DNA from 3 places in the Thalassospira sp. MBR-102 genome. Region 1 is predicted to be linked to each of the others. Evidence: riboswitches for the same ligand, from Rfam matches in the RefSeq annotation. Region 1 holds a riboswitch; each other region holds the start of a gene.
The links. Region 1 has a riboswitch for cobalamin ahead of ABIE64_RS04630 (methylmalonyl-CoA mutase family protein). Riboswitches for the same ligand answer to the same signal wherever they lie in the genome.
Positions count from the first base shown of each region.

Region 1 (3,077 bases):
GGCTGGCACCTTGTCGCGGTGCCGGGGCTGGTGCCCGATGATGTGTTTTTCGATCATCTCGCCAACCGGCGTTTCCCGGTGACCGTCTGGCTGCGCAAGCCCGAGGAAATCGACTATCTGGTCGAACCCGATATCTTCCATGACTTCTTTGGTCATGTGCCGATGCTCTATGATCCGGTCTTTGCCGATTATCTGGCGGCTTATGGTGCCAAGGGCCCCGAAGCCATTGCCAAAGGCGGGCTCAAGAAACTCGCCCGCATGTACTGGTACATGGTCGAGTTCGGCCTGATCATGACCGACCATGGATTGCGCGCCTATGGGGCGGGCATGCTGTCATCGCAAACGGAAACCATCTATTCCGTCACCGATCCAACCCCCAACCGGGTGGCATTTGACCTCGAACGGGTGATGGCAACCGACTATGCCATTGACGATTTCCAGAAAACCTATTTCGTGCTGACCGACTATCAGCAGCTTTTTGATGCGATGGATGCGGATTTTGCGGCACTCTATGACCGGCTCGCCCACCGCCCGGCCATCGATCCGGCAGACACGCTTGCCGGTGATCAGCTTTATCATGTCCACGGGGACGAAAACCACACGATCACCATGCCATCAGGTGATCCGGCGCAACTTCGCCACGCCTGAGATGGCATTTAAATAGTATGATATGAGGAATACGAAAAATCGGGTCCAACGGCATTTTTTACCAAAAGACCCGATTTTTTGATTATTCACTGAAAACGAAAAATGCAGGCGATTACCAAAAATAGTTCAGCAATGGCTCATGGATTTATCAAGCGCCCGGTTAAGCTGCTCGATCACCACCATCGGGCTGGCATCTTTGCTGATAAAGTCCGCCGCGCCAAGGGCATCGGCCTGGGCCCGCGTATCGGCATCATAATGGGCCGAGAAGAACAGAACCGGCACTTCAACCGCATTCGGATAGCGGCGTCGAATCTCGCAAAAGGCTTCAAACCCGCTCATCCCGGGCATTTCAAGATCCAGAATGATCGCCCGCGGATAAAGACCGTCCAGTTGGTCGATCAGATCGTCGGCACAATCAAACCCTGCCACGTCATAGCCGGCACGGCGCAAAACGGTTTCAAGAGCCGCCTTGGCGCTGGGGCTGTCGTCGGCAAACACCACCAGACCGTCATTCATTGGTCGGGGCGGCACGGCGCTAAGCGCATTCATGGATGGCAATACTCCGAGATTTGGGACAGCGCCAATCTGGCAGACGAAAATGTCAAATTGGTTAAACCCCGCAATTTTTCCCAGAAACCATCACAATCCGGCCAAAGTATAATGGCAGCGGCACGCCATTAATATCCGTTCATCGACCCCATCCTTGGCAGAAAACAACCACTTTTCAGAAGGATAACGTTACGGAATGCTGATGGCTGGCCGCAACATTGATCTAAATAGGTATTTCCATGCCTATTTACGTAATTATGGGCGGGTGCTATAAACACCGCCATGTCGCAGATGCGATATGAAACATTCTTTCGGGAATTCGGTGCGGTCCGGCGAAAGCCCGCGATCAAGGCCGAAGCTGCCCTCGCAACTGTAAATGCGCCGTTTTTGACGGTGCATAAGCCAGATACCGAAAGATGGCTCTTGTTTCTGCCGGACCGGGCGGGGTGTACCGGGCGGAGGGAATCCGTTGTAAAATAGATATCGGCCCAGATCCGAAAAGATCCGACCGCGACCGGGAGAGAGCATGACAGACCCGTTAAAGCTGGCCTCAGAGTTTCCAGCCGCCGATTATGCAAGCTGGCGTCAACTGGCGGAATCCGGCCTGAAAGGCGCATCCTTTGACAAGAAACTGGTCACAAGGATGCTTGACGGTTTCGCGATGCAGCCGCTTTACACCAACGACGATCAGGACGACGCAACCCGCCTGATCCATCAGGTCCTGTGTGCCGCCGTCGATGCCAAGGACGCCGCCAGCGGCTGGGACATCCGCCAGCTTCATGACCATCCCGATCCCAAATCGGTCAATGCCGCGATTCTCGATGATCTGGAAAACGGCGCAACGTCGGTCCTGCTATGTCTGGATGCCGCCGCACGCACGGGGGCGGATATCACATCGGGCGATGCTGGCATTGACGGCATTGCCATTCACTGCCTTGCCGATCTCGATGCTATACTTGACGATGTCTATACCAACCTTGCGACCGTCGCACTTGATGCCGGTGCCGCCGCCATCCCGGCCGCTGCGCTTTTGGCCGCGCGCCTTGAAAAGGATGGGCAAAACAGCGCCGACGCGGATGACGATTTTGCAAGCGACGCCGCACCGGCCTTCAACATCGATCCGATTGGCACATTGGCCGCAACAGGGTGCCTTCCGGTTTCAGCCGATGATGCGATCAAACAGGCCGCCGATATTGCCGCCGATCTGATCGACCGTTTCCCCCATGCCACCGCCATCACGGTAAATGGTGCGCCGTTTTACAATGCCGGAGCAACCGACGGGCAGGAACTCGCCTGCCTGCTGGCAGGTGGTGTCACCTACCTTCGCGCGCTGACCGATACCGGCATGGTGATTGATCAGGCGGCAGGCGCGATTGCGTTCAATGTTGCGGTTGGCACCGATTTCTTTGCCGGGATTGCCAAGCTTCGTGCGCTTCGCCTGATGTGGAGCCGGGTTCTTTCGGCATCGGGTGTCGATGATGCCACCATCACGATCAATGCGGTATCAGCCGAAATGGCACTGTCGAAGGTTGATCCGTGGGTCAATATGCTGCGCACCACCGTCACCAGCCTGAGCGCCGGTCTGGGCGGTGCCGATAGCGTTATCTGCCTGCCCTATGATCATCTGATCGGCCTGTCTGATGGCTTTGCGCGCCGCATTGCGCGCAACACCCAACTGATCCTGCAGGAAGAAAGCAACGTTCATCGTGTGATCGACCCGGCAGGCGGTTCATGGTTCATCGAAAACCTGACCCGCGAACTGGCATCCAATGCCTGGGGCCGGTTCCAGTCACTTGAAGCCAAGGGCGGCATTATCAAGGCCCTTGCCGACGGGTCCCTGCAAAAGGAGATTTCCGAAATCTGGCAGAACCGCGCAAACC
Region 1 is NZ_JBEPTC010000002.1:254,617-257,693, forward strand. Features, by position in the region: gene phhA (phenylalanine 4-monooxygenase) at 1-648, shown strand, start outside; gene ABIE64_RS04625 (response regulator) at 775-1,197, opposite strand; cobalamin riboswitch at 1,464-1,630, shown strand; gene ABIE64_RS04630 (methylmalonyl-CoA mutase family protein) at 1,724-3,077, shown strand, end outside.

Region 2 (3,077 bases), on a different contig from region 1:
TGAACATCTGCGATCCGGCAATCCCGGCCAGAATGATCGCACCCGTACCGCGCCCGGCCTGTAACGCCAGAAGGGTCACAAAGGCGAATGCCGCCACTGCGCCGATAAATGCACCAAGTGACAGCGAAAGCATCCCGGCCCCAAGACCTAGGATCACGATGCTGACCGCACCGGTCGATGCCCCGGCCGAAATGCCGAGCAGATAGGGATCGGCAAGACTGTTGCGCAAAAGCGCCTGCAGGACCGCACCGGAAACGGCCAAGGCCGCCCCGCAACTTGCGGCAACGATGGCGCGGCTAAGTCGGTAGTTCCAGATAATACCGGCATCAATCGCATCCACCGGATACCCGGCATCCCACAAATGATTGGCAATCGTATTGATCACCGTGCCCACCGGGATCGCTGTTTCGCCCACCGATGCGGCAACCGCCAGAACCGCTGCCAGCAACATCAGCGCGGCAAATGCCACGCTGATGCGTTTGATGAAAACAGGGCTGGAAATGATATTCCCGATCATTGGCCCGATCACTGGGTTGCCTCGAACGCCTCGATTGCCTTGGCCAGGGTTTCAATGCCGTCGATTGTCCGCATGGTCGGGTTCATCGACTGGGCATCCATGACGACGATATTTCCGCTTTTGACCGCATTCATCTGACGGGTTACCGGATCGGATTTCAGGAACTGCATTTTCAGTTCCCAGTCATCGGCCGGAAAACGGCGACGATCCATTTTGCCAATCGCAATGATATCGGGATTGGTTCGTGCGATGGTTTCCCACCCGACTGTGGGCCATTCATCATCACTGTCGATGACATTCTCCACACCAAGGATCGACATGACATAGGCCGGTGCGCCTTTCTGCCCGGCAACAAACGGATCAACATCGATTTCAGCACTGGAGAACCAGAACAGTACTGAAATTCCCTTGCCATTCACGGCGGCGACTTTTTCGCGCGCAGCCTGTTCGCGGGCTTTGAAATCGGCAATCAGATCTGCGCCGCGTTCCTCGACATCGAAGATTTTCGAAAGGTCGGCTATCCCCTGATAGATCTGATCCATCGAAAAGGCATCAATCCGCGTTCCGTCACCGCCCGTGGTGTTGTCCTTACCGACGCAATCGGCTGGTGCGGTATAGACCGGGATTGAAAGTTCGGCAAACTGGTCAATCGTTCCGACCTTGCCATTCGGGCCGATATGCCATTGGAACTGGGTTGCGACCATATCGGGTTTCTGGCCGACCACACTTTCAAAGCTGGGATCGTTGTCGGCCAGACGCGGAATGGTGGCGTTGACGTCGCGAAACTGTTCCTGCACCGGGCCAAGCCATACGGCCGTTCCGACCACCCTGTCGGCCAGTCCCAGAAGATAAAGCAGTTCAGTGCTGCTTTGGCCAAGCGATACGACACGGTTCGGAGCCTGATCAAAGGTCAGGGTTCGACCACAATTTTCCAGTGTGAGCGGATATTCCGTGGCAGATGCGTATTGCGCGAAAGAAGCCAGTCCTGCAGCAAACACCCCGACTGCAAGAACCTTTTTGTTCAGTTCAATCACTTTGCGTCCTTTCATGGATATGCTGATCGGGAATTTCATTTCCCGACCGGACATACCAAACCAATAAATGTTATGTTATAACACAACATCAAAGCTACTATGGTCAAGGGACTGGCTAAAGTGCTGAAAAATGGCGGGAAATGCCGGAATCCAAGGGCGGTCCAATGGCTTTCAGCCCGCCCGGAACGGTGACATATACCGACATCCTCCGGGGCACCCCGCCCGGTCCGTCGTATTTATGTCAGCAGGTCTCCTGGCTCGCGGGTCGTTGTGTTTTCCTGCCTTCCCGGGAAATATCCCAGTGGCTTTCAGAAGGAAACACTCACCGCCTACAGTTGCGGGGGCAGCTTCGGTTAACCGTCTTCACGGACGGCTTCGAATTCCCTTTATCCTTATCGGATACTGACATCTATCGGTGTCACATAGTCACGAAGGCCGGTCAAGCCAATTGCGAATAAATCGCAATGATTACAATTTTCAATAGGCGTTCGCCGCCGCCGTGCCATCGCCGCCCAGCCGCCCAAGGATCGCCGAGACATCGCGCATCGGTGGCGCGCCAAACATGCGGGCATATTCACGGCTGAATTGTGATGCGCTTTCATATCCGACTTCATAGGCCGCTGTTGCCGCATCCTTCATTTCGGTCAGCATCATCTGGCGCGCCATCGTCAGGCGAAGGCGTTTCTGATACTGAAGCGGGCTCATGGAGGTTACCTGTTTGAAATGATGATGGAAGGAAGACGGGCTCATATTCGCCTGTGCCGCCAGATCATCGACCCGAAGCGGTGCGGCAAAATCGTCCTTCATAAGGCGGATGATCTTGGAAATGCGCTGCATGTTGCTGCCGCCCATGCCGATTTGCGCAATCCTGGCACCCTGAAGGCCGCGCAGAAGGCGATAATGCACCTCGCGCAGAAGCATCGGCGCCATCACCGAAATATCGTCTTTCTCATCACACAGGCGCAACAGGCGCATCACAGCATCCAGCAAGGTATCGCTGGCGTTATCGACATGAAGCCCGCAATCGCTTTCGGATGCCGAGCCGACCTGAAGATCAATCTGGGTGACAAGATCGCCCAACATCTGACCATCAAGTTCAATCGACAAACTGCGATACGGAAGTGCTGCACTGGCATTTGTCACACAGCCGACAATCGGCAGGTCGACCGACGCCACCAGATACTTTCCGGGCGCGTAACTGAAAACCGCCTCGCCCAGAGTGACCTCTTTGGCACCTGACGCGATAATGCAAAGGCATGGCTTGTAGATTGTCGGAACTTTCATCGACGGCCCGGTCGCACGATACAGATGCACCGCCTTTACCGGCGTCTCGGCAACACCTTCGCCTTCGCAGTATCTGTCAATCAGTTCAGACATCTCTTCAAACACAGGCATCGCCAAACTCCTTTATTTCCCTAATATGAACTATAGCAACCAGAACCATCCTGAAAAGCGGTTTTCACCCTGCCTGGAGAATCAGGCAATTGATCAAGAGTTCTGTGTATTCATCAGGCCACCATTTGCAA
Region 2 is NZ_JBEPTC010000009.1:14,197-17,273, reverse strand. Features, by position in the region: gene ABIE64_RS15125 (FecCD family ABC transporter permease) at 1-517, opposite strand, end outside; gene ABIE64_RS15120 (ABC transporter substrate-binding protein) at 526-1,566, opposite strand; cobalamin riboswitch at 1,778-1,973, opposite strand; gene ABIE64_RS15115 (AraC family transcriptional regulator) at 2,029-2,946, opposite strand.
Region 2: it holds a riboswitch for cobalamin, as region 1 does, so the genes downstream of both, ABIE64_RS15120 (ABC transporter substrate-binding protein) here and ABIE64_RS04630 (methylmalonyl-CoA mutase family protein) in region 1, are expected to answer to the same signal.

Region 3 (3,077 bases), on a different contig from region 1:
ACTCTGCTGCCGACAGGATAACGACATCGCCCGGGCTTTGCCCCAGATCGACGGCTTCGCTTCCATCGGTAACAAGTCCAGGCTGGGCGGCAAGCAGATGCATCGGAAATGTCCGTTTCTTTTATCGTGTGCTGGTTCAAGATCATCCGCCCGCACAACGTTGTCGACCGGATGATCTTACAATTTCAAAACGTCACGATGCCTTGATTGCCGCTTCGATGGCACCGCGATCCAAGCCATGCAGGCCGATCACCACCAGTTCCGACCGGCGCGTTTCGGTTTCGGCCCACGGCCGGTCGAAATAACGCTGGAACCTCTCACCAACGCCCTGAACAACCTGGCGCATCGGCTTGCCGGGAATATCGAGAAAACCCTTGATCCGCAGGACATCGAACTGACGCACGACATCAATCAGGCGTTTTTCAAGCACGGCCGCATCGTCAACCGCGTCAAGTGACACGACAAAGCTTTCAAAATCGTCGTGGTCATGTTCGTGACCATCGTCATGATGTGAGGGGCGGCTATCAAGATCGTCTTCGGCCGCCGCTCCAAGTCCCAGCAAAACAGCATTTTCGACCTTCGAATGCGCGGTCGCGATGATCTTGACCGATGGGCGTTTCAGCTCGGCCCGGATATCTGCCTCGACCTTGGCAACTTCGGCAGCGCTCAGCAAATCGGTTTTGTTCAGAACCACCATATCGGCGCAATGAAGCTGCTCTTCAAACAGTTCCTCAAGCGGGCTTTCATGATCAAGATTATCATCCGCCTCGCGTTGGGCCTGAACCGCATAATGATCATGGGCAAACAACCCGTCGCGCAATGCCGCCCCGTCCAGAACAGCCACCACACCATCTACCGTGACCCGTGAACGGATTTCCGGCCAGTTGAACGCCTTGACCAACGGTTTTGGCAGTGCCAACCCTGATGTTTCGATAACGATATGATCAGGCGGCGTGTCGCGATCAATCAGGCCCTTGATGGTCGGCAGGAAATCATCGGCCACCGTGCAACAGATGCAACCGTTTGCAAGTTCGACAACGTCGTCCTCGGCACATCCCGAAATGCCACAACCATTTATCACTTCGCGGTCCACGCCCAGATCACCAAATTCGTTGATGATCAGCGCAATCCGCTTACCCCCGGCATTTTCCAGCATATTGCGGATCATCGTGGTTTTGCCTGCACCAAGAAAACCGGTGATCACTGTTGCCGGAATTTTTCCAAGCTGTGCCATATTCAATTACCCTTAAATCTATGAATTCTGATCTATTTAACCGACATCGGAATGCCCGCAACCACAAGCGTCACCTGATCGGCAAGCTCGGCAATCCGTTGATGCAATCGTCCGGCATGATCGCGAAAGCTGCGCGCCATGGCATTTTCCGGCACAATCCCGAAACCGACCTCGTTCGAAACCAGAAGAACTGGGATATCCAGCTCCGGCAAAAGGTCGCAAAGCCGGTCAAACTCGGCCTCGATATCGCGATCTTCCAGCATCAGATTGGTCAGCCAAAGCGTCAGACAATCGACCAGTACCGGTTTGCTGCCGTCGCGATTGCAGGCAGACAGGACACCGAAAAGATCAAGCGGTTCCTCAATCGTTTGCCATATCTCGCCGCGCGATGATTTGTGAAGTTCGATGCGATTTGCCATTTCCTCGTCCCATGCCCGGCCGGTCGCGATATAAATACCGCCGCCTGCATGGTTGATCCGGTTTTCGGCAAACCGGCTTTTGCCCGATCTGGCACCGCCAAGGATCAGATGGATCCCGGCAAACTGGCTGTTATCAGCCATATTATGGGTCATAGCCGCCTTCCTTCGCTTTGACCTCCCACCGAGGCCGGATTGCGTTACCCCATATCCTTACGAACAGGGATACCGATGGCTGGTTTCCTGGCTGCGGGCATGAAAGCAATCCGCCTTCCCGGCATGTTGTCTGCAAATCAACATTACCGGTGGCTTGTGACATCACATCACCCGGATCACCCAACCCGTTACAGTTGCGGGGGCAGCACCGGCATCACACCGGTTTCCCATCACCAAACGGCAGCGCCGAACCTAGCAGCTTTACCCCCACGACCAAAGCCCAAACTCCGACCTAACCATAAGGTCAGTATTTGTAAGAATTGACTGCTTGTCGGCGGTTATTCTTTAGGAGAACATAATTTTGTCACGTTGGATCAGAGCCGACAAAAGCCGCCCGCGTGACCGCCGGACATTACAAAACAAACAAAGTCCGGATGCCGAAACCGCAAACGGTTTCGGAAAAACTTCTTGGGGTTAATTGGAAATTTGCTGATCAAATGGCAATTCATGAACAAATTCAACGAATTCGGAATCTGAAATCAACAACCTGGCAAACCGTATCACGCGAAGACATGTGGCGCGGGCTGCTGGATAGATTGAGCTATAATGATCAATCCTTTCCCGAATTCCTGCAACATCATGCTGTAAATGGTGAAATATCATTGGCGCGTCGTGATGTTCGAAACATTTATGCCAGCCGCCCGACCTGTGGTGTTGTCGCGACCATCATTTGGTCGCATGCGCGTGGCATCCGCGTAAATGCGCTTTCGCTTCTGGTCCGTGACCTGACGAAACTCGTGGAATTGTTCGAAAATGACGATTTCGACGAAGATCAAATGTCACTGCTTCTGGGCCAGCCTGGGATATCCATCCCGACCGCCAGCAAAATGCTTTCAGCCTGTGGTAAGAAATACAAAGGCAAACCCGCCGCCATCATCGACGACACGATCATTCAGGTTATTGAAGCACCGGAATTTGCATCCGACTTTACGGAAATCAACGAGCTTCGCGGCAAATCGCGCAGCCGGCCTATTCCTTACTACGAAGCCTATCTCGACGATGTCGCGTCAATCTGTGGCAGATACGATGTCTCTGCCGATATGGTAGATCGCTTTTTGTCGGAATATGCGCTTGTCGATGCGCAGGAAAACGATCAACGGAAATCCGCCTGAAAACTGATACCCTGTGTGGCATTTCATTCAAGCCCCACAGGGTATCGGCAGATGGGTACTGCCCAGTCCCCTTTTATCAGTAACGCAGATTAACCCCGG
Region 3 is NZ_JBEPTC010000006.1:188,413-191,489, reverse strand. Features, by position in the region: gene cobN (cobaltochelatase subunit CobN) at 1-103, opposite strand, end outside; gene cobW (cobalamin biosynthesis protein CobW) at 194-1,234, opposite strand; gene cobU (bifunctional adenosylcobinamide kinase/adenosylcobinamide-phosphate guanylyltransferase) at 1,267-1,806, opposite strand; cobalamin riboswitch at 1,867-2,090, opposite strand; gene ABIE64_RS12700 (hypothetical protein) at 2,403-2,978, shown strand; gene ABIE64_RS12695 (histidine phosphatase family protein) at 3,055-3,077, opposite strand, start outside.
Region 3: it holds a riboswitch for cobalamin, as region 1 does, so the genes downstream of both, cobU (bifunctional adenosylcobinamide kinase/adenosylcobinamide-phosphate guanylyltransferase) here and ABIE64_RS04630 (methylmalonyl-CoA mutase family protein) in region 1, are expected to answer to the same signal.